Regions from separate parts of the Pseudomonas sp. LBUM1660 genome, predicted to be linked through region 2. Evidence: predicted binding sites of a transcription regulator. Region 2 holds the regulator's gene; the other holds the start of a gene.
What was found. The regulator sigma-54, encoded in region 2, starts transcription at its own class of promoters, with help from an activator protein. The targets are predictions, from matches to a motif close to ANTGGCATNNANNTTGCTNT.
Positions count from the first base shown of each region.

Region 1: ACA068_RS08710 (flagellar basal body rod protein FlgF) is a predicted target of sigma-54. The motif match lies at 5,499-5,518, and genes of this name have one in related genera.

Region 1 is NZ_CP166795.1:1,847,324-1,858,617, reverse strand. It holds gene flgK (flagellar hook-associated protein FlgK) at 1-676, opposite strand, end outside; gene flgJ (flagellar assembly peptidoglycan hydrolase FlgJ) at 700-1,998, opposite strand; gene ACA068_RS08725 (flagellar basal body P-ring protein FlgI) at 2,010-3,098, opposite strand; gene flgH (flagellar basal body L-ring protein FlgH) at 3,126-3,821, opposite strand; gene flgG (flagellar basal-body rod protein FlgG) at 3,873-4,658, opposite strand; gene ACA068_RS08710 (flagellar basal body rod protein FlgF) at 4,704-5,444, opposite strand; gene ACA068_RS08705 (sigma-54-dependent transcriptional regulator) at 5,812-7,374, opposite strand; gene phhA (phenylalanine 4-monooxygenase) at 7,772-8,560, shown strand; gene ACA068_RS08695 (4a-hydroxytetrahydrobiopterin dehydratase) at 8,678-9,034, shown strand; gene ACA068_RS08690 (amino acid aminotransferase) at 9,034-10,227, shown strand; gene ACA068_RS08685 (hypothetical protein) at 10,504-10,635, shown strand; gene ACA068_RS08680 (hypothetical protein) at 10,713-10,913, shown strand; gene ACA068_RS08675 (MFS transporter) at 11,014-11,294, shown strand, end outside.
Region 2 is NZ_CP166795.1:1,072,067-1,083,360, reverse strand. It holds gene mlaE (lipid asymmetry maintenance ABC transporter permease subunit MlaE) at 1-7, opposite strand, end outside; gene ACA068_RS04955 (ATP-binding cassette domain-containing protein) at 7-816, opposite strand; gene ACA068_RS04950 (KpsF/GutQ family sugar-phosphate isomerase) at 1,094-2,068, shown strand; gene ACA068_RS04945 (KdsC family phosphatase) at 2,068-2,592, shown strand; gene lptC (LPS export ABC transporter periplasmic protein LptC) at 2,600-3,172, shown strand; gene lptA (lipopolysaccharide transport periplasmic protein LptA) at 3,159-3,707, shown strand; gene lptB (LPS export ABC transporter ATP-binding protein) at 3,707-4,432, shown strand; gene ACA068_RS04925 (RNA polymerase factor sigma-54) at 4,617-6,110, shown strand; gene hpf (ribosome hibernation-promoting factor, HPF/YfiA family) at 6,185-6,493, shown strand; gene ptsN (PTS IIA-like nitrogen regulatory protein PtsN) at 6,506-6,970, shown strand; gene rapZ (RNase adapter RapZ) at 6,973-7,830, shown strand; gene ACA068_RS04905 (HPr family phosphocarrier protein) at 7,846-8,121, shown strand; gene ACA068_RS04900 (ZIP family metal transporter) at 8,130-9,023, opposite strand; gene ACA068_RS04895 (superoxide dismutase) at 9,054-9,665, opposite strand; gene ACA068_RS04890 (DUF2753 family protein) at 9,667-10,095, opposite strand; gene ACA068_RS04885 (class II fumarate hydratase) at 10,123-11,294, opposite strand, start outside.

The DNA.
Region 1 (11,294 bases), 780 kb from region 2:
CCAGATAAACGTCGAGGTTACCGTCGCGCTCGATGACCTGCGCACCGGTGAAGGTGGAGAGCTGACGCACGGTTTCGTTACGCGCATCGAGCAGCTCGTTCGGCATGCCGCCGGACTTGGAAACCTCGGAGATTTTCTGGTTCAACTGCGCCACGGTAGCAGCGAGTTTGTTGACCTGATCGGCCATGTTCGTCAGGTTGCCGTTGATGCTCGCGTTTTGCTGGGTCAACTGGCTGGACACTGAGTTGAAACGATTGCTCAAGGCCTGGGCGTCGCTGAGCAGCAGTTGACGCGACGCGTCGTCACCCGGCTTGGCGTTGACGTTCTGCACCGAGGCGAAGAACTTGGTCAGGGCGCCATTGAGGCCGGTGCCGCTGTCCGAGAGCAAGGCGTCGAGCGGGCTGACCTGCCCGGCATAAGCGGCCGCATCGCTGTTGAGCGATGTGGTGGTCTGCAATTGCGCATCGAGGTAGCTGTTGTAGACGCGGCGTACATCGGCAAGGGTCGTACCGGTGCCGATGTAAACATTGCCGAACTGATTCGAGGCCTTGGTGCCCTGCACGGTTTGCTGGCGTGAATAACCGGCGGTGTCGGCGTTGGCAATGTTATTGCCGGTAGTCATCAACGAGGATTGGCCAGCGGCCAGACCCGACATCCCGATATTGAGCAAACTCATGGTTCAGACCTTATGCCTTGTGCCTATAGAGGCGTAGTGGAAGCGCCCGCCGCAGCGTAGTTTTGGTAACTCGTCATCTGCTTGGCTATCTGCGAAATTTTGCTTGCGTAGGCCGGGTCGGTTGCATACCCGGCTTTCTGCAGTTCGCGTACAAACTGTTCTGGGTTATCGGCAGACTTCACAACATCTTGATAGCGATTATTGGTTTGCAGCAAAGTCACCAGGTCATGGAAGCTGTCTTTGTATGAATCGTAGGAACGGAACTCGGCCGTCTCCTTGACCATCTCGCCATTCCTGAATTCGCTGGTGATCGCTCGCGCCGATTCACCCTTCCAACTGCTGCTGGCCTTGATGCCGAACAGGTTGTGACTGCTGCTGCCATCCTGGGCACGCATGACCGATTTGCCCCAGCCTGTTTCGAGGGCAGCCTGGGCCACCAGGTAACGCGGATCGACGCCGATACGGTCGGCGGCTTCCTTGGCCATCGGCAACATGGTGTTGACGAATTCGTCGGCGGAGCTGAAGGCTTTCTTCGGTGGCGCCAGCGGAATCTGCGCCATCGCACGGCCGTAAACCTGCAGGCGTCCGCTCGATTTGTTATCGGTTGGCGAGGGCAGCCAGTCGCCATTGAACAGCGGGCCGGCACCGGTCACAACCGGCGTCGCGGCACGTTCGGGCAGCAAGGTTTTGTTCGGAGTAGTCGCGGCGGTCGTCGCTGCCGAAGGCACCAGACCGGCGAGCAAACGATCGGCCAGTTTCGGCGGCAAGGCCAGACGGCGCTGATTGATCAGCTCCATGTCGTTGTGATGGGTGCCCTCGCCTGTCGGCGCTTTTACCGAACGCGAGGCCCATAGCGGACGCTGACCATTGAGGCGAGACAGCGGACCGTCGGTGGCCACAGTGCCCGCGGCAACCGGTGTCGGCACGGCCGCTTTCGCCGCCTCCTGCTTGGCGGCGGACAAGGCCGCAGCCTCGCCTGGCGCCAGCGGTTTGTTCTTCGACATCTGGCGCATCAGCACGTCCGCCAGACCAATACCGCCGCCCTCGCGGGACATGGAAACGGCCAGCTGCTGGTCGTACATTTCCTGGTATTGCTTGGCCGCCGGAGTATTGAGCGGGTTGTCCTTGCCCAGCGCTTCGGTGGCCGAGCGCATGGACTTGAGCATTTCACCGAGGAACAGCGACTCGAATTCCTGCGCCACCTTGCGCATGTTCGCGTCGCTGTCCTTGTCGCCGACCTTGAGCTGGTTCAAACGATTCAAGTCCGAATAAGACCCCGAATCGTTGCTGCTGACACCCAGACCGCCCTTGCGCATATCCATGGTCGCTGTCCTCAGATCACGATCAGGTCGGCTTGCAACGCGCCGGCCTGCTTCAGTGCTTCAAGGATCGCCATCAAGTCACCCGGCGCTGCGCCGACCTGGTTCACCGCCCGCACGATTTCGTCGAGGGTGGTGCCCGGGCCGAACTTGAACATCGGCTTGGCTTCTTGCTGAGCGTTGACTCGCGAGCGCGGCACGACGGCGGTCTGGCCATTGGACAGAGGGCCGGGCTGGCTGACGATCGGGTCTTCGGTAATGGTCACCGTCAGGCTGCCGTGAGTCACGGCGGCCGGTGAAACCTTGACGTTCTGGCCGATCACGATGGTGCCGGTGCGCGAGTTGATGATGACTTTCGCCACCGCCTGGCCCGGGTCGACTTCAAGGTTCTCGAGGATCGACAGATAGTCGACGCGCTGACTTGGATCGAGCGGCGCGCTGACCCGAATCGAACCGCCGTCGATGGCCTGGGCAACGCCAGGGCCGAGCATGTCATTGATCTTGTCGACGATGCGCTTGGCGGTGGTGAAGTCCGAACGGTTGAGGTTCAGGGTCAGGCTATTGCCCTGGTTGAAACCGCTCGGCACCGAACGCTCGACCGAGGCACCGCCAGGGATGCGACCAGCCGACGGAACGTTGACGGTGATCTTCGAACCGTCGCGACCTTCCGCATCAAAACCACCGACCACCAGGTTGCCTTGGGCGATCGCGTAGACGTTGCCGTCGATACCCTTGAGCGGCGTCAGCAGCAAGGTCCCGCCGCGCAGGCTCTTGGAGTTACCGATAGAAGCAACGGTGATGTCGACCTGTTGACCCGGTTTGGCAAACGCCGGCAAATCAGCACTGATCGACACGGCGGCGACGTTCTTCAACTGCACGTTGCCCGAACCCGGCGGCACCTTGATGCCGAACTGCGAGAGCATGTTGTTGAAGGTCTGCAGGGTGAACGGGGTTTGCGTCGTCTGGTCGCCGGTGCCGTTAAGCCCGACCACCAGGCCGTAGCCGATCAATTGGTTGGAACGCACGCCGGAAATGCTGGCGATATCCTTCAGCCGCTCGGCTTGCGCGTTGAACGCAGCCGAGAGCATCAAGGCGGCCATCATCAAATGCTTGAAATTCAACGTAGCCACCTAGAAAGGGAACAGCGGGCTGAGGAAGAAACGGTCGAACCAGCCTGGCTGACTCGCATCGGCAAACGCACCGGTGCCCGAGTAGGTAATGCGTGCATCGGCGACACGGGTCGACGACACGGTGTTGTCGGTGGCGATGTCATCGGCGCGCACCATGCCGGCAATCCGCACCAGCTCATCGCCGGTGTTGAGCGTCAGCCACTTCTCGCCGCGCACGGCGATGATGCCGTTGGGCAGCACGTCAGCGACGGTCACGGTGATCGAGCCGGTCAGGCTGTTGCTCTGCCCGGATTTGCTGTCGCCCTTGGTCGCACGGTCGCCGCTGTAGCCGACGTCCAGGCTCAAGTCGCCACTGCCAATCGGGTCATTGGTGTTCAGACCGCCGCCAAAGAACGAGCTCAGGCCGATGTCGGTCTTGCTGTTCTTGCCGATTTGCGAGTTGGCGTTCTTGCTGGCCTGAGTGCGTTCGTTCAGGGTGATGGTGATGATGTCACCGACCCGGAACGCCTTGCGGTCGCTGTACAGGTTCTGTTCAAAACCGGCCTGATAGATCGAGCCGTTGTTGGCGGCAGCCGGCAACGGCGTGCGCGGCAACACCGGAGCGTAGTAAGGGTCATTGGGCTTGGGCGGCGGAGCGACGCAGCCCGCGAGCACGACAACCCCACTCAGTGCCAGAACAGATACAAAGCGATTCATGACCCTACCTCACGGTGTTGCAGGCGACCTCATGGTCGCCTCATAGACTGATTACAGATTCTGCGTTACGAACGAGAGCATCTGGTCGGCGGTGGAGATCACCTTGGAGTTCATCTCGTAAGCGCGCTGAGTGGTGATCATGTTGACCATCTCTTCAACGGTGCTGACGTTGGACGTTTCCAGGGTGTTCTGCAGCGTGGTACCGAAACCGTTCAGGCCCGGGGTGCCGATTTGCGGCGCGCCGCTGGCGGCGGTTTCCAGGAACAGGTTGTTACCCACGGCTTGCAGGCCGGCCGGGTTGATGAAGTCGGCGGTTTGCAGGTTGCCGATCACCTGGTTGGCCGGGTTACCCGGAACGGTGATGGACACGGTGCCGTCGCGACCGACCGTGAAGGTCTGCGCGTCGTTCGGAATGACGATGGCCGGTTCCAGGGCGAAGCCACTGGCGTTGACGATCTGGCCGTTGGAATCGAGGTGGAACGTGCCGTCACGGGTGTAGGACGTGGTGCCGTCCGGCTGCAGGATCTGGAAGAAACCGCGACCGTCGACGGCCAGGTCTAGCGGTTGCTCGGTGGTTTGCAGGCTGCCGGCGGTGAAGTTTTTCTGAGTGCCGACGATGCGCACACCGGTACCCACTTGCAGACCCGACGGCAGTTCGCTGTCCTGGGTCGACTGAGCGCCTGGCTGGCGTTTGATCTGATAGAGCAAGTCCTGGAACTCGGCGCGGTCACGTTTGAAACCCGTGGTCGACACGTTCGCCAGGTTGTTGGAAATGGTCGTCAGGTTGGTGTCCTGGGCGGACAGACCTGTTTTGGCAACCCATAGAGCCGGAAGCATTCGATTCTCCTCGTGCGCCTGTTTTACGGCGCGACGTTCTGATAATTAGCTGATCTGCAAGACCCGAGCCATGGCCTGGTCATCGTCTTTGGCGGTGTTCATCATCTTGATGTGCAGCTCGAACTGCTTCGACAAAGCCAGCACCGAGGTCATCTCTTCCACGGCATTGACGTTGCTCGACTCAAGGAACCCGGACACCAGTTTGACGCCTGCATCGGCTTGCGCCGGCTTGCCGTCCTTGGTGTGGATCGAACCGTCCAGGCCTTTGGTCATGTTCTTCAGGTCAGGGTTGACCAGTTTGATGCGGTCGACTTCAGCCATCACGCGCGGGCCTTCGCCCATGGCGCGGATGCTGATGGTGCCGTCTTCGCCCACTTCGATTTTCTGCTCGGGCGGCACGGCGATCGGTCCGCCATTGCCCATCACCGGCATACCGTTGCCGGCACGCAGCACGCCCAGGGCGTCCACGTTCAGGCTGCCGGTGCGCACGTAGCTTTCAGCGCCATCGGGGGTCTGCACGGCGATCCAGCCATTGCCTTGCACCGCGACGTCGAGGTCGCGACCGGTTTCAACCAGCGAACCTGGAGAGAAGTCGGTGGCCGGACGCTCGGTCATGGCAAACGCACGCGCCGGAAAGCTGTCACCAAACACCGGCATCGAACGGGCCTGTTCCAGGTCCTTCTGAAAACCGTTGGTGGAGATGTTTGCCAGGTTGTTGGCATGAGCCTTCTGCGCCAGTGCATTCTGGCTGGCGCCGGTCATTGCCACATAAAGGTACTTATCCACACTCTTTCCTCTGCATGCCGGACGTTTGCCGCCCACCGCTGTACTGCTGAGCGATAAGCAATTTACAGACCAACTTTTTTCTGGCGGCGCGAGGCCCGGCAAACAAAGGACTTGAGGGGTTTTGCAGGGATTGGGGAAATGTATCGGAGACGAAAAACCGGCGGTGTTATGCCGTTTGGTGGCAAGTGCCGGCCATTGCAGCCAACAGAGTCCCCTGTGGCGAAGGAGCTTGCTCCCGCTGGGCTGCGAAGCAGCCCCAAAAAGATTGGTCGAGGCCTGACAGGGAGGTCGCGCCGGATGGTTTTGCGGCCGCTTCGCGCCCGAGCGGGAGCAAGCTCCCTCGCCACAATAAAGTTATTGCAGGTGCTTATGCGCCGGGGTCTTTACCGACTTCATACTCCCGCAACTTATTGGCGATCGTCGTATGGGAAACCCCCAACCGCTTGCCCAGCTGCCGACTGCTCGGATGCTCGGAATACAACCGCTCAAGCACCGCTTTCTCAAAGCGCCCGACAATCGCATCCAGCCCCCCCTCGAGGGAGAAATCGCCAAGCGGCTGACGCACGCCGTAATCCGGCAAGCGAATGTGCTCAGCCTTCACGGTCCCGCCCTCGCAGAGGGAAACCGCCTGGAACAACACGTTCTCCAACTGCCGGACATTGCCCGGCCAATGGTAATGACTCAGCCGCTCCATGGCCGCGGGCGCCAGTTTCGGCAGCGGGCAACCGATCTGCCGGCTGGCCTGATCAAGGAAGTGCTCCACCAGCGGCGTCAAACCGTCGAGGCATTCACGCAGGGGCGGGATGTGCAGCGACAGCACGTTCAAGCGGTGATACAGATCCTGTCGAAACTCACCGCGCGCGCACAACTCGGACAAATCCACCTGCGTCGCGCAGATCACCCGCACATCCAGATAGACCTCTTCATCACTGCCCACACGACGGAAGCATCCGTCCTGCAGGAATCGCAGCAATTTCACCTGCAAGCGCGGGCTCATTTCGCCGACGCCATCGAGAAACAGCGTACCGCCTGCCGTCAGTTCCAGCAGCCCGAGCTTGCCTTCGGCCCGCGCCCCTTCAAAAGCACCGGGGCCGTAACCGAACAGCTCGGTCTCGGCCATCGATTCCGGCAGACCGGCGCAGTTGAGTGCCATCAACGGCGATTGACCGCGAGGGCTCGCCAAGTGGCAGGCACGCGCCAACAACTCTTTACCGGTACCGGTTTCGCCTTCTATTAAGAGCGGCGCATCCAGCGGTGCCATGCGTCGGGCCTCGCGCACTACCGCCGCCATGACCTTGGAGCTTTGGAAAATGCTGTCGAACCCGCGCAACTCCTGTTTGCGCACGTTATAGATGCGCTCACCGACCCGATCCGCCCGGTGCAACGTCAACACCGCGCCGGCCATGGCTTCGCTGTCGTCATGCTCCGATTGCAGCGGTGCGATGTCGGCGAGAAACACATCGCCCTTGACCTTGACCCGCAAACCGTTGATTCGCGACTTGTTGGCGCGCACCAGTTCCGGCAGGTCGAAATCCTCGGCGTACCGCGACAGCGGAATCCCCGGCACCTCATCGACCCGCACCCCCAGCAACTGCGCCGCCGCACGGTTGGCCGCGACGATGGAGCCGCCCATGTCGATCGACAACACCGGAAACTCCAGGGCGCCGAGCAAGGCATTGAGTTCCATGTGCCGACGCTCGCTGGGCATCAGCCCTACACGCTTGACGCCAAATACCCCGGCGATCGACTCGAATTTCGGACGCAGCGCCTGGAACTGAATGTTGATCAGGTTCGGGCAATGCAGGTAGATCGCATTGCCATGCTCACCGCCGACCTCGCCGCGAGCGACGTTGATTCCGTACTCGACCAGCAAGTTGAGAATGTCGCGCAGGATGCCGATACGGTTCTGGCAGTGGACTTTGATACGCATATAAAGGCCCGAAAAAACGGTGAATGGGTTGTTGCCAAGCAAAGACCCTGTGGGAGCGGGCTTGCTCGCGAAAGCGTCGGCATATTGGACATTGATGTATCAGGCAGGCCGCCTTCGCGAGCAAGCCCGCTCCCACAGGAAATTACGGTGCGTCCAGAGGTTTTTTGCCAACGCGCTCAGATAGTCGTCAAGATTATGTGACACCTGTGCGCCGTTTCAAACCCGTAAATCTCAATAGCTGCGCCACAGGCGTCAATCCGTAACGAAAACTTTACGAAAAACACCGAATTCTCCTACACACACAACTGATCACCTGCTGCAACGCGGCACGCCTTGGGGTATTTCTAGGTCCATAGCAGCACATAACAAGAACGAAATCCCCTAGCAGGAGAGCAGCATGAAGCAGACGCAGTACGTGGCTCGCGAGCCCGATGCGCAAGGTTTTATCGACTACCCCGCTGAAGAACACGCGGTGTGGAACACGCTGATTACTCGTCAACTGAAAGTGATCGAGGGTCGTGCGTGCCAGGAGTATCTGGACGGTATCGAAAAACTCGGTCTGCCCCACGACCGCATTCCGCAATTGGGCGAGATCAACAAAGTCCTCGGTGAAACCACGGGCTGGCAAGTGGCCCGGGTTCCGGCGCTGATCCCTTTCCAGACCTTTTTCGAATTGCTGGCCAACAAGCAGTTTCCGGTGGCGACCTTTATTCGTACCCGCGAAGAGCTGGACTATCTGCAAGAGCCGGACATTTTCCACGAGATCTTTGGCCACTGTCCGCTGCTGACCAACCCCTGGTTCGCGGAATTTACCCACACCTACGGCAAACTCGGCCTACAAGCCACCAAGGAAGAACGCGTGTACCTGGCGCGCCTGTACTGGATGACCATCGAGTTCGGCCTGGTCGATACACCAGAAGGCCTGCGCATTTACGGCGGCGGTATTCTCTCCTCGCCGAAAGAAACCGTTTACTGCCTGTCGGACGAACCTGAGCATCAGGCCTTCGATCCGCTGGAATGCATGCGCACGCCCTACCGCATCGACATCCTGCAGCCGCTGTACTTTGTCCTGCCGAACCTCAAGCGCCTGTTCGATGTGGCTCATGAAGACATCATGGCCATGGTCAAGCAAGGCATGCAGTTGGGTTTGCACGCGCCTAAATTTCCACCTAAAAAAGCCGCGTGATCCGCAGCTTTTAGAATCAAGTGAGCCTGTCAGGAGCCGACGCTTTGGTTTAGCGTGGTGAAACCGCGCGGTTCCGCTGGCGGCCAACCTTTAATAATTCGATTTCAGGAACCCATCATGTCCACATTGAACCAAGCCCACTGCGAAGCCTGCCAAGCCGGTGCCCCGCAAGTCAGCGACGAAGAATTACCGGGACTGATCAAGCAGATCCCGGACTGGAACATCGAAGTGCGCGACAGCGTGATGCAGCTGGAAAAAGTGTTCCTGTTCAAGAATTTCAAGCACGCGTTGGCGTTCACCAACGCGGTCGGCGAAATCTCCGAGGCCGAAGGTCACCACCCTGGCCTGCTGACCGAGTGGGGCAAAGTCACCGTGACCTGGTGGAGCCACTCCATCAAGGGTCTGCACCGCAATGATTTCATCATGGCCGCTCGCACTGACGAAGTGGCCAAGGACGCCGAGGGCCGCAAATAATGCATTTCGACGCCATAGGTCGAGTTCCCGGAGACCCGATTCTCGGCCTGATGGAGGCCTATGCGCAGGACCCGAACCCGCGCAAATTCGACCTTGGCGTGGGCGTCTATAAAGATGCCCAGGGCCTGACGCCGATTCCCCAGTCCGTGAAGCTCGCCGAGCAGCGGCTGGTGGATCGTCAGACCACCAAGACCTACATCGGTGGTCACGGCGAACCGGCGTTCGGCAAGGCAATCAGTGAGCTGGTGCTCGGCGCCGACTCCCCGCTGATCGCCGAACAACGGGCCGGCGCCACCCAAACCCCGGGCGGCACCGGCGCGCTGCGTCTGAGCGCGGATTTCATTGCCCAGTGCCTGCCGGGCCGTGGCGTGTGGTTGAGCAACCCGACCTGGCCGATCCACGAGACCATCTTCGCGGCGGCCGGGGTCAAGGTCAGTCATTACCCCTACGTCGGCAGCGACAACCGCCTCGACGTTGAAGCCATGCTGGCAGTGCTCAAAGACGCGCCGAAGGGCGATGTGGTGTTGCTGCACGCCTGCTGCCACAACCCGACCGGTTTCGATCTGTCCCATGACGATTGGCGCCGCGTGCTGGACGTGGTGCGCAGCCGCGATCTGGTGCCACTGATTGACTTCGCGTACCAGGGTTTCGGCGATGGCCTGGAACAGGATGCGTGGTCGACGCGACTGTTCGCGGCCGAGTTGCCGGAGGTGCTGATCACCAGTTCCTGCTCGAAGAATTTCGGTTTGTACCGGGACCGCACCGGCGCATTGATTGTCTGTGCGAAAACCGCTGAGAAGCTGGTGGATATCCGCAGCCAACTGGCAAACATCGCTCGCAACCTGTGGTCGACGCCACCGGATCATGGTGCTGCCGTGGTCGCGACGATTCTTGGCGATCCCGAGCTGAAAAGCCTCTGGGCCGACGAGGTGGAAGCCATGCGTTTGCGCATCGCGCAATTGCGCAGCGGTCTGGTGGAAGCGCTTGAACCCCATGGTTTGCGCGAGCGTTTTGCGCATATCGGTGTGCAACGCGGGATGTTTTCCTACACCGGCCTGTCGCCGGAGCAAGTGAAACAACTGCGTGATCATCACAGCGTATACATGGTCGGCACCGGCCGGGCGAACGTGGCCGGGATCGATGCAACCCGCCTTGATCTGCTGGCCGAGGCCATCGCCGAAGTCTGCAAGTAACCTCAAGCCCTGCAAAGCGCCCCCTGTGGGAGCGAGCCTGCTCGCGATAGCGGTTAATCAGCCACATTGATGTTGAATGTGGCCGCCGCTATCGCGAGCAGGCTCGCTCCCACATTTGTTTTGTGGCGCTGCTACAGACCTGTCTAGACAACTCCATCCGTCGAAACAAATGGATATAAAAGTCTGTTTGTCATTTCTCCTGCTGTATCCTGCCCAAGCTTTTTAAAAGCGCGGATCTACCAGATCTATCAACAGACTTTGCGAGGAGCGCGAAACATGCACGAGATCCCTAATCTCCCCTTCCCAAGCCTGCACGAAACTGAGCAGACAACCACGCAACAAGCCGGTGCCCAACAGCCCGAGCCGAAAGAAGCCACTGAACGCCGCCAGGCCGACAGCGAAGACTGATACACCTGCAATGCCAGACCGTGTGGAAAGCGCTAACATGCGCTTTCCACACCGCCTGAACCCCCGAGCTCCACACCATGACCGACGAATTCAGCCCTACTTTTAATGAAGAGCAGCAAGCCAGCGTCCTGATCGGCACCGCCGAGAAGATGATCGAGATCTGGAATCGCCTGCCTCCCGAGAAACAAGCCGCGTTGCTCGCCCGTTTCGGCACCGAAGAAAACGCCCTGGCCGCTCTGGTCACGACCCAACTGGTTGCCCCGCAAAACCCTGAGTAACCCCCGCTCGGCAAATAGTTTTACTTTTCCACGCCCCACGGCCGTTCGCGCCGCTATCATAAGCAGCCTATCTATCCTGCTTTCCCGTGGACCTTTACCCATGTCTGAAAACCAGCGCCCCCTGGCGGTCACGCTGCAAGTCGTTTCCATCGTTCTCTTTACCTTCATCGGCTACCTGAACATCGGCATTCCCCTCGCCGTATTGCCCGGCTACGTCCACAGCGACCTCGGCTTCGGCGCCGTGATCGCCGGGCTGGTGATCAGCGTGCAATACCTGGCCACCCTGCTCAGCCGGCCGTACGCCGGCAAAATTATCGACAACAAGGGCAGCAAACTCGCGGTGATGTACGGTCTCGCCGGTTGCGGTTTGAGCGGCGTGTT
Region 2 (11,294 bases):
TGCGCATCAACGCTTCCCCAGAAGATCTGCGCGGTAATCCGTCGCTGGAAAGTGGTAGGCGACCGGACCGTCGGGATCGCCGGTCATGAATTGACGAATTCGCGGCTCCTGCGAGTTCATCAGCTCCTCGGGAGTGCCCTGCCCCAAGACCTGGCCGTCGCCCACCACATAAATGTAGTCGGCGATGCTGGCAGTCTCGGCCAGATCGTGGGAGACCACGATACTGGTGATGCCCAGCGCATCATTGAGCAAGCGGATCAGGCGCACCAACACGCCCATGGCGATAGGGTCCTGACCGACAAAGGGTTCGTCATACATGAGGATTTGCGGGTCGAGGGCAATCGCCCGCGCCAGCGCGACACGGCGCTTCATGCCACCGGACAGTTCGTCGGGCATCAGGTCGATGGCGCCACGCAACCCCACGGCCTGCAATTTGAGCAGGACGATGTCACGGATCATTTCTTCCGGCAGCTCGGTATGAACGCGCAGCGGAAAGGCGACGTTCTCGAACACGTCGAGGTCGGTAAACAGCGCGCCGCTCTGGAACAACACGCCCATGTGCTTGCGCGCATCGAACAAATCGCTGCGCGACAGCTTTGGCAGGTTCTGGCCATTGACCCAGACTTCGCCCTTGGTGGGCCGCAACTGTGCGCCCATCAACCGCAACAGCGTGGTCTTGCCACACCCGGAAGGCCCCATGATGCCGGTGACCTTGCCGCGCGGGATACGGATATCGACGTTATTGAAAATGCTGCGCGCACCGCGCTTGAAGGACAGTCCCTTCAGCTCGACCGCGTAGGCGTTATCGGCACTCATCTAAACTCCTTGCGATGCAGCCTCACACTCGGACGCCTGGCTTTCTGACGAAAGCACATACCTCCCCGGGCAGGCCGAACTGGCGGCGAACTATATCACTGCAAAGGCCAAGCGCCCAAGGCCCAAGCCGGCCCATGTTCAGCAACATGACAGGCAAAAAGCCTCGTTCAGAGGGGATTCGGTAACAGGGAATGACAAAGCGTGACGAACTTGCGTGAGGGTTTTGATCATTACCGCTATAATCGCCGCCTTTTCATCAGGCTATACGATTTCTGACATGAGCCAATCCAGCGACCTGATTCAATCTGCACAACGCACCATCCGCCTCGAACTGGAAGCCGTACAAGGCTTGCTGCCCCATATCGACGCAGATTTCGTACGCGCTTGCGAGATGATTCTGGACAGCAAAGGCCGCGTGGTCGTGGTCGGCATGGGCAAATCGGGGCACATCGGCAACAAGATCGCCGCCACCCTGGCCAGCACCGGCACCACGGCCTTTTTCGTGCACCCGGCCGAAGCCAGCCACGGCGACATGGGCATGATCACCCGCGACGACATCATCCTGGCCCTGTCGAACTCCGGTTCCACCAATGAAATCGTCACCCTGCTGCCCCTGATCAAACGGCTGGGCATCAAATTGATCAGCGTGACCGGCAACCCGGACTCGGCGCTGGCCAAGGCCGCCGAGGTCAACCTCAACGTTCACGTCGAGCACGAAGCCTGTCCACTGAACCTGGCACCGACCTCATCGACCACCGCCGCGCTGGTGATGGGCGACGCCCTGGCCGTTGCTCTGTTGGAAGCCCGGGGTTTTACCGCTGAAGACTTCGCCTTTTCCCATCCAGGCGGCGCGCTGGGCCGACGCCTTTTGCTGAAAGTCGAAAACGTCATGCACGCCGGCCAGGAGCTGCCGCAGGTTCAACGCGGCACGCTGCTCAAGGATGCGCTGATGGAAATGACCCGCAAGGGCCTGGGCATGACCGTGATCCTGGAAGCCGATGGCAAACTGGCCGGGATCTTCACCGACGGTGACTTGCGCCGCACACTGGACCGCAGCATCGACATTCATAGCGCCACCATCGATCAGGTCATGACCGCGCACGGCAAGACCGCTCGCGCCGAGATGCTCGCCGCCGAAGCCCTGAAAATAATGGAAGACCACAAGATCAACGCACTGGTCGTGGTCGACAGCGAAGACCGCCCGGTCGGCGCCTTGAACATGCACGACTTGCTGCGTGCGGGAGTAATGTAATGAGCACGGACCTGCTGCAACGCGGCAAACAGATCAAACTCGCGGTGTTCGACGTCGATGGCGTGCTGACCGACGGGCGCCTGTACTTTCTCGAAGACGGCAGTGAATTCAAGACGTTCAACACGCTCGACGGCCAAGGCATCAAGATGTTGATGGCAGCCGGCGTGCAGACCGCTATCATCAGCGGCCGCAAGACCCCAGTGGTCGAGCGACGGGCGAAGAACCTCGGCATTCCACACCTCTATCAGGGTCGTGAAGACAAACTGGTGGTGCTCGACGAACTTCTCGCCCAACTCAACCTAAGCTATGAACAGGTCGCCTACCTGGGTGACGACTTGCCGGACCTGCCGGTGATTCGCCGCGTGGGTCTGGGCATGGCCGTAGCAAACGCTGCCAGCTTCGTGCGTGAAAACGCCCATGGCATCACCCTGGCCCGTGGTGGCGAGGGTGCCGCTCGCGAATTTTGTGAATTGATCCTGCGCGCCCAGGGCCGCCTCGATGCGGCCAACGCCGCGTACCTGTGAGCCCATTATGCTGAGCAAAAAGATTCGTAACATCTTGGTGTTCGGCTGCATCGCGGCGCTGTTCGCCGCGGTCGGCTACTGGAACATCAGCCCCGAACGCTTCCTCGACAAACCCGTGGTCAAGGTAGACGAAACCGCGATCGACTATTACGCGCTCAACGCCCACAGCGTGCAGTACCTGCCAGACGGCAAATTGCAATACGAGATGACGTCCGACAAGGTTGAACACCTGAAGGCGACCGAGGTGACGTTGCTGACCAACCCCGACCTGAACATGTTTCGTGGCACCCAGTTTCCCTGGCACGTCCAGAGTGAGCACGGCGAAGTCAACCCGGACGGCACTCAGGTCGAGCTGATTGACTCGGTGCGCATCACGCGTTTCGACGAGAAAAACCGCAGAACCCTGATTACCACCACCCGAATGACAGTGTTCCCGCAGCAGCAATATGCGCAGACCGATCAACCCGTTAGAATCGACGGCGCTGGCGGTGTATCGACAGGCAACGGAATGAAAGCGTATTTGAAAGAAAGCAGGATACACCTGCTATCGAACGTAAGAGGACAGTATGAGGCTCGTTAAAACTCTCCCTATTTTGCTCAGTCTGGGCGCAGCACTGGGAAGCGTGAGCGCCTGGGCTCTGCCGAACGATCAAGAGCAGCCTATCCGCATTCAGGCCGACGACGCCCAACTGGACGACAAGAATGGCATTGCCACCTATAAAGGTGACGTGATCATCACTCAGGGCTCGATGAAGGTCACCGGCAATACCGTGACCATCACCCGTACCCCGGCTGGCGACATCGATGTGGTGACCTCGGTGGGCAACCTTGCCTACTTTGAGCAGATGCAGACGGCTGGCGACACCAAGCCGGTTCAGGGCTACGGAGTGACCATCCAGTACCACGCCTCGCAAAACCGCGTCGTATTGATCGATCGTGCAAAAGTCATCGACAAGGACAACAACGTCACCCAAGGCGAGAAAATCGTCTATGACACGGTGAAAAAGCTGGCGAGCGCCGGTCGCGCCACGGGCAACAAGGTCACCGAGTCGCGTCCGCGCATCGACATGGTGATCCAGCCCAAGCCAAAAACCGACGAGAAAAAGGCCCCGTAATGGCAACTCTGAAAGCTCAGCATCTGGCCAAGAGCTACAAGAGCCGCCAAGTCGTGCGTGACGTCAGCCTGTCCATTGACAGCGGTCAGATCGTCGGCCTGCTGGGTCCTAACGGCGCCGGCAAGACCACCTGTTTCTACATGATCGTTGGCCTGGTACAGGCCGATCAGGGTCGCGTACTGATCGACGATCTAGACGTCAGCCACCAGCCGATGCACGGTCGTGCAAAGGCCGGTATCGGCTATCTTCCGCAAGAAGCGTCGATCTTCCGCAAACTGTCGGTGGCCGATAACATCATGGCCATCCTCGAGACCCGCAAGGAACTCGACAAGGCAGAGCGTCGCAAGGAGCTGGAAAGCCTGCTGCAGGAATTCCACATCAGCCACATCCGCGACAACCTCGGCATGAGCCTGTCCGGCGGTGAGCGTCGTCGGGTGGAAATCGCCCGGGCACTGGCCACCAACCCGAAATTCATCCTCCTCGACGAACCATTCGCCGGTGTGGACCCGATTTCGGTGGGCGACATCAAACAGATCATCTACCACCTCAAGGCCAAAGGCATTGGCGTGCTGATCACTGACCACAACGTCCGTGAAACCCTGGATATCTGCGAAACCGCCTACATCGTCAACGATGGCCAGTTGATCGCCGAGGGTGACTCCGCCACCATCCTGGCCAACGAACTGGTCAAGGAAGTGTATCTGGGCCATGAATTCCGCCTTTAAGCGCTAAGGTGTCTGGCTGATTGTCCGAGCGCTTGTCTCGATAAAAAATCAATACTTTTTTATTGTTACAGCGCTCTAGGCAAACGCTGCAGTTTCGGGCATATAATTTGCTTATGTTTGGCGCTCCGGCGCCCTGTAGTGGATGGCGCATGTGCGCCGGCGAATAAGGTGTTAAGCCCCTGCCATGAAACCATCGCTAGTCTTGAGAATGGGCCAGCAGCTGACGATGACACCGCAGCTGCAACAGGCTATCCGCCTGCTCCAATTGTCGACCCTGGACCTGCAACAGGAAATCCAGGAGGCCCTGGAGTCCAATCCGATGCTCGAACGCCAGGAAGAAGGCGACGACTTCGATAACGCCGACCCTTTGGCCGACAAAGCCGAACAGCTCCCCAACGCCGACATTTCGGAACCCTCCTACCAGGAAACCGCCCCGACGGTGGATAACCTCGAGGAAGGCGACTGGAACGAGCGCATTCCCAACGAGCTGCCCGTCGATACCGCGTGGGAAGACGTCTACCAGACCAGCGCCAGCAGCCTGCCGAGCAACGATGACGACGAGTGGGATTTCACCACCCGCACATCGGCCGGTGAAAGCCTGCAAAGCCATTTGTTGTGGCAACTGAACCTTGCACCGATGTCCGACACCGATCGCCTGATCGCCGTGACCCTGATCGACTGCATCAACAATCAGGGCTACCTGGACGAAACCCTTGAGGAAATTCTCGAGGCCTTCGATCCGGAACTGGACATCGAACTGGACGAAATCGAAGCCGTCCTGCACCGCATCCAGCAATTCGAACCGGCCGGCATTGGCGCCCGCAACCTGAGTGAATGCCTGCTGCTGCAACTGCGCCAACTGCCAGCCAAGACCCCCTGGCTGGCCGAAGCGAAACGCCTGGTCACCGACTACATCGACCTGCTCGGCAGTCGCGACTACAGCCAGCTGATGCGCCGCATGAAGCTCAAGGAAGATGAACTGCGCCAGGTCATCGAGCTGGTGCAGAGCCTCAACCCGCGTCCGGGCTCGCAGATCGAGTCCAGTGAAGCCGAATACGTTGTCCCTGACGTCATCGTGCGCAAGGACAACGAGCGCTGGCTGGTCGAGCTGAACCAGGAATCGGTGCCACGGCTGCGGGTCAACGCCCAATACGCCGGGTTTGTGCGCCGCGCCGACACCAGCGCCGACAACACCTTCATGCGCAATCAGTTGCAAGAAGCTCGCTGGTTCATCAAAAGCCTGCAAAGCCGCAACGAAACCCTGATGAAAGTGGCCACCCAGATTGTCGAGCATCAGCGCGGCTTCCTGGAGTACGGCGACGAAGCGATGAAACCGCTGGTGCTGCATGATATTGCCGAGGCGGTGGGCATGCACGAGTCGACGATTTCACGGGTGACCACGCAGAAATTCATGCATACCCCACGGGGCATATATGAACTGAAATACTTTTTTTCCAGCCATGTCAGCACCTCCGAAGGCGGCGAATGCTCGTCCACAGCGATCCGCGCGATCATCAAAAAACTGGTTGCCGCGGAAAATCAGAAAAAGCCGTTGAGTGACAGCAAGATCGCTGGTTTACTGGAGGCACAAGGCATTCAGGTGGCTCGCCGCACCGTCGCCAAGTACCGCGAATCCCTCGGGATCGCGCCTTCGAGCGAACGCAAGCGGTTGATGTAGAGCCACGCCACAGCGTTCCAGTGGTAGATCATCTGATCTACCGCTTTATGCACTGGCAACGAAGGAGAAGCTGTATGCAAGTCAACATCAGTGGACACCAACTGGAAGTGACCGAACCTCTTCGCACCTACATCGGCGAAAAACTCGAACGATTAGAGAGGCATTTCGACAAGATCACCAACGTGCAGGTCACGATGACGGTCGAAAAGCTCAAGCAGAAAATCGAAGCCACGCTGCATATTCCCGGCAATGAAGTGGTCGCCAACGCGGAGCATACCGATATGTATGCGGCGATCGACGCACTGACCGACAAGCTGGATAAACAACTCAAAAAGCATAAGGAAAAGACCCAAAGCCTCCTTCAGGGCGCTACCGGTCGTTAACACTCCCAACCCATGATCCGACTTGAAAGCATCCTGACCCCCGGCCGTTCCCTCGTGAACGTGCCGGGCGGCAGCAAAAAGAAAGCCCTCGAGCAAATTGCCAACCTGATCGCCCGGGAAGTGCCGGATCTGGAAATGCAAGATGTCTTTGAGGCTCTGATTGCGCGTGAAAAACTCGGTTCGACCGGTTTTGGCAACGGCATCGCCATTCCCCACTGCCGCCTGAAGGGCTGCACCTCGCCCATCAGTGCCCTGATGCACCTCGACGCACCCATTGATTTCGACGCCATCGACGGCGCCCCGGTTGACCTGCTGTTTGTTCTGCTGGTCCCGGAAGCAGCTACCGATGCGCACCTGGAACTGCTCCGCCAGATCGCCAGCATGCTTGATCGCAAGGAAGTACGCGAAAAACTGCGTAGCGCCCCGAGCAACGAAGCCTTGTATCAGGTTGTCCTGGACGAGCAAAACGGTCACTAATCATGCGTTTGATCATTGTCAGTGGCCGTTCCGGCTCAGGTAAAAGTACCGCACTCGATGTTCTCGAGGACAACGGCTACTACTGCATCGACAACCTGCCCGCCGGATTGCTGCCGGAACTGGCCGAGCGCGCACTTATTCATACCGAGCTGGCACAACCCCTGGTCGCGGTATCCATCGATGCACGCAACCTGCCGAGCCACCTTTCGCGGTTTCCGGAATTGCTCGAAGAAGTCCGCAGCCGGCATATCAAGTGTGATGTGTTGTACCTGGACGCCGACGAAGAAACCCTGCTCAAACGCTTCTCGGAAACCCGCCGCCGCCACCCACTGAGTACTGCCCACCGTTCGTTGGCGGAGGCAATTCAGGACGAAACCAGTTTGCTGGGGCCGATCGCCGATCTGGCGGACCTCAAAGTCAACACCACCAACCTGAACCTGTATCAACTACGCGATACCATCAAGTTGCGCCTGTTGAACCAGCCAGATAGCGGCACTGCGTTCCTGGTGGAATCTTTCGGATTCAAGCGTGGCATGCCGGTGGATGCGGATCTGGTGTTCGACGTGCGCTGCCTGCCCAACCCTTACTGGAAGCCGGAATTGCGCGATCAGTCCGGGCTTGATCAACCGGTGGCCGAGTACCTGGCGGCACAACCGGACGTCGAAGAGATGTTCCAGGACATTTCCACTTACCTGCTCAAGTGGTTGCCGCGCTTTGCCGCCAGCAACCGCGCTTATGTCACCATTGCCATTGGCTGCACCGGCGGGCATCACCGCTCCGTCTACCTGACCGAACGTCTGGGCCAGGTCCTGCAACAATCCCTGAAGAACGTCCAGGTTCGCCACCGCGACCTCAGCTAAAGGATTCACATCGCGATGCCTGCTCTGGAAATCGAAATCATCAACAAGCTGGGCCTGCATGCCCGCGCTTCGGCAAAATTCGTTGGCGTTGCCGGTGAGTTCAAGGATTGCACGATCCGGGTCGGACGTACTCCCGACTCCTTGGTCGACGGAAAAAGCATCATGGCCATGATGATGCTCGCCGCCGGCAAGGGAACAAAAATCCACCTCAGTACCGAAGGTGAACAGGCTGACGAGGCCTTGCAGGCATTGGTGGAGTTGATCAACGACTACTTCGGCGAAGGCGGTTAAGCACTCGCCTAGGCGAGTGCAGTATCCATCACCATCATCAAACAAAACCCGATCAACAAGCCAAGACTCGCCAGCTTGTCGTGACCATTGCGCCGCGACTCGGGGATGATTTCATGGGTGACCACCAGCAACATCGCACCCGCCGCCAACGCCAACCCTAACGGCAATAGCAATTCGGCCAGGCTCACCAGCCAGGCGCACAACAGCGCAAAGACCGGCTCAACCAGACCTGAGGCAGCACCGATCAGGAATGCCTTGACCCGCGACATCCCCGCCCCTGCCAGTACCAGCGCAATCACCAACCCTTCCGGCACATCCTGCAACGCAATGCCCATGGCCAGGCTGTCTGCATCCGGCATCCCACCACCGGCCGAAACACCGACCGCCATGCCTTCAGGAATGTTGTGGGCAATGATGGCAAACACAAACAACCAGATCCGTGGCGGGATGACCGGCCGCTCCAGGGTTCCGACGAGCATTTGCGGCGAGGCGCCAGACACCTTTCGGTCCACCAGAAACAGCCCGAACGCGCCGAGCATGATGCCGAAGCTGATCAGACCACTGGCCGCCCAGGGTGTCAGCCCCAGGCTTTCAGCAGCGGAAATACCCGGAACGATCAGCGAAAACGCCGTCGCCGCGAGCATCACCCCGGCACCAAAACCGAGCAACGTATCGCTGACCGCCTGCGGCATGCGGCGAATCACCAACACCGGCACCGCGCCCAACGCAGTGCCCAGGGCACAAACCGCCCCGCCCTGCAGTGCACGCAGCAGCTTGGGTTCCAGATCGAACCACGCCAGCCCATTGGCGACCAACAACGACATGCCCGCCAGCAGCAACAGCGATCCCAACGCGTAACGAAACATTCGTCCGCCTCCGATCGCCAGTGTTTCAGTGCCCATAGTCAGCCTTGGATTGTTTTTATAGAGGACTTAAACCAGCGCAGCCTGATAACGCGCAGCGACTTCAGGCCAATTGATCACGTTGTAGAACGCATTGATGTATTCCGGACGACGGTTCTGGTACTGCAGGTAATACGCGTGTTCCCAGACATCCAGGCCTAGGATTGGCGTATTGCCGTTAATCAATGGACTGTCCTGATTACCGCTGCTTTCAACGACTAGTGTCTTTTGCGGCGTCACACTGAGCCACGCCCAGCCGCTGCCGAAACGAGTCAGCGCGGCTTTGGTGAAGGCTTCCTTGAAACTGCTCAGGCCGCCCAGTTGCTCATCGATCGCCTCAGCCAAGGAGCCTTCAGGATTGCCGCCGCCGTTGGGCGCCATCACTTGCCAGAACAGCGAATGGTTGGCGTGGCCGCCGCCCTGATTGATCACCGCCGCCCGGAGTTTTTCCGGCAACTGCAGGACGCTGGCGACCAGTTTTTCCACCGGCCACTCGGCAAACTCGGTGCCTTCCACCGCAGCGTTGAGGTTGTTGATGTAAGTCTGGTGGTGCTTGGTGTAGTGGACTTCCATGGTCTGCGCATCGATGTGCGGTTCCAGGGCGTCGTAGGCGTAGGGCAAGGCAGGCAAGGTAAAAGCCATTTCAATGAACTCCATGATGTAGGGGCGCAGGCGAGGCGGCATCGATGTGCAGCAATCGATGCGTACGCGGGTATTCGCCGTGTTCGCTGATGAAATTCAGCAGCTCGACGTAGGTTTTGCTGCTCTGGCGCAACGCTGCTTCACGCAGGGCTGGCGCCAGTCGTGGGTCCTGCAAGGTCTGCAACAACCGCTGATGGATCGCGCACAGGTATTCGGCGCTCTCCTCTGGCTGGTTCAGACGCAAATGCAGGTCCGCCAGGTTGTGGTGGGAAATCACGCTGGCCGCCACCGCTTCGTCGGCATCCGCCCAGCGCTCGAACAACACCTGGGCCAAGGCAAGGGCCTGCAAGTAAGCCTCGCGGGCATCGACCAATTCGCCCAGCATGAAATGGCGATTGGCCCTTTCGATCGTGCGTTTCCAGTGCTCCATGGTGAGCCTCCAAAGCGGTAGCGGTGATTACACGCCGCCTGCGGTGAGCTTCTCTGGGTTGAGTAATTCTTCCAGTTGGCTGCGCGTCAGGTCGGTGTGCTCCAGGGCGACATCGATCACCGGGCGCCCTTGCTGATAGGCCTTCTTGGCGATTTCAGCGGCTTTTTGGTACCCAATGATCGGGTTGAGTGCGGTCACCAGAATCGGATTGCGTGATAGCGCTTCTTTGATTCGTGATTCGTTGACCTTGAAGCTGGCAATGGCCTTCTCACCCAGCAGATGACTGGAGTTGGCCAGCAGTTCGATGCTGCTCAGCAGGTTCTGGGCGATGATCGGCAGCATCACGTTCAGCTCGAAATTGCCCGACTGACCAGCGATGGTGATGACCGTGTCATTGCCGATCACTTGGGCGGCGACCATAGCGGTGGCTTCCGGGATCACCGGGTTGACCTTGCCGGGCATGATCGAAGAGCCCGGCTGCAAGGCTTCGAGTTCGATTTCGCCGAGGCCGGCCAGCGGGCCGGAGTTCATCCAGCGCAGGTCGTTGGCGATTTTCATCAACGAAACCGCTGTCGCTTTGAGCTGCCCGGAGACAGCCACCGCAGTGTCCTGGGAGCCGATCAGCGCAAACAGATCCTTGCCCGGCGTGAACTGAACATGGGTCAGCTCGCTCAGCTGTTGGCTGAAACGTGCTGCGAATTGCGGATGTGCATTGATCCCGGTACCGACCGCCGTGCCGCCCTGGGCCAGGGATTGCAGGCTCGGCAGCAGGTCCTGCAAATGACCGATGTTGGCCTTGAGCTGTTGCGCCCACCCATTGAGCACCTGGCTCATGCGCACCGGCATGGCGTCCATCAGGTGCGTGCGACCGGTTTTGACGTGGTGATGAACCTCTTCAGCCTTGCGTTCGATGACCTGCACCAGACGCACCAGCGCCGGCAGCAGTTGCTCATGCAACGCGAGTGCGGCGCTGACATGGATGGTGGTCGGGATGATGTCGTTGCTGCTTTGGCCGCAGTTCACGTGGTCGTTAGGGTTCACCGGCTCGCCGAGCAGGCGGCTCGCCAGGGTGGCAATCACTTCGTTGGCGTTCATGTTGGAACTGGTGCCGGAACCGGTCTGGAAGATGTCCACCGGGAAGTGCTGCATGAAGTCGCCCTTGAGCAGGCTCAGTGCCGCGTCAAAGATGGATTTGCCTT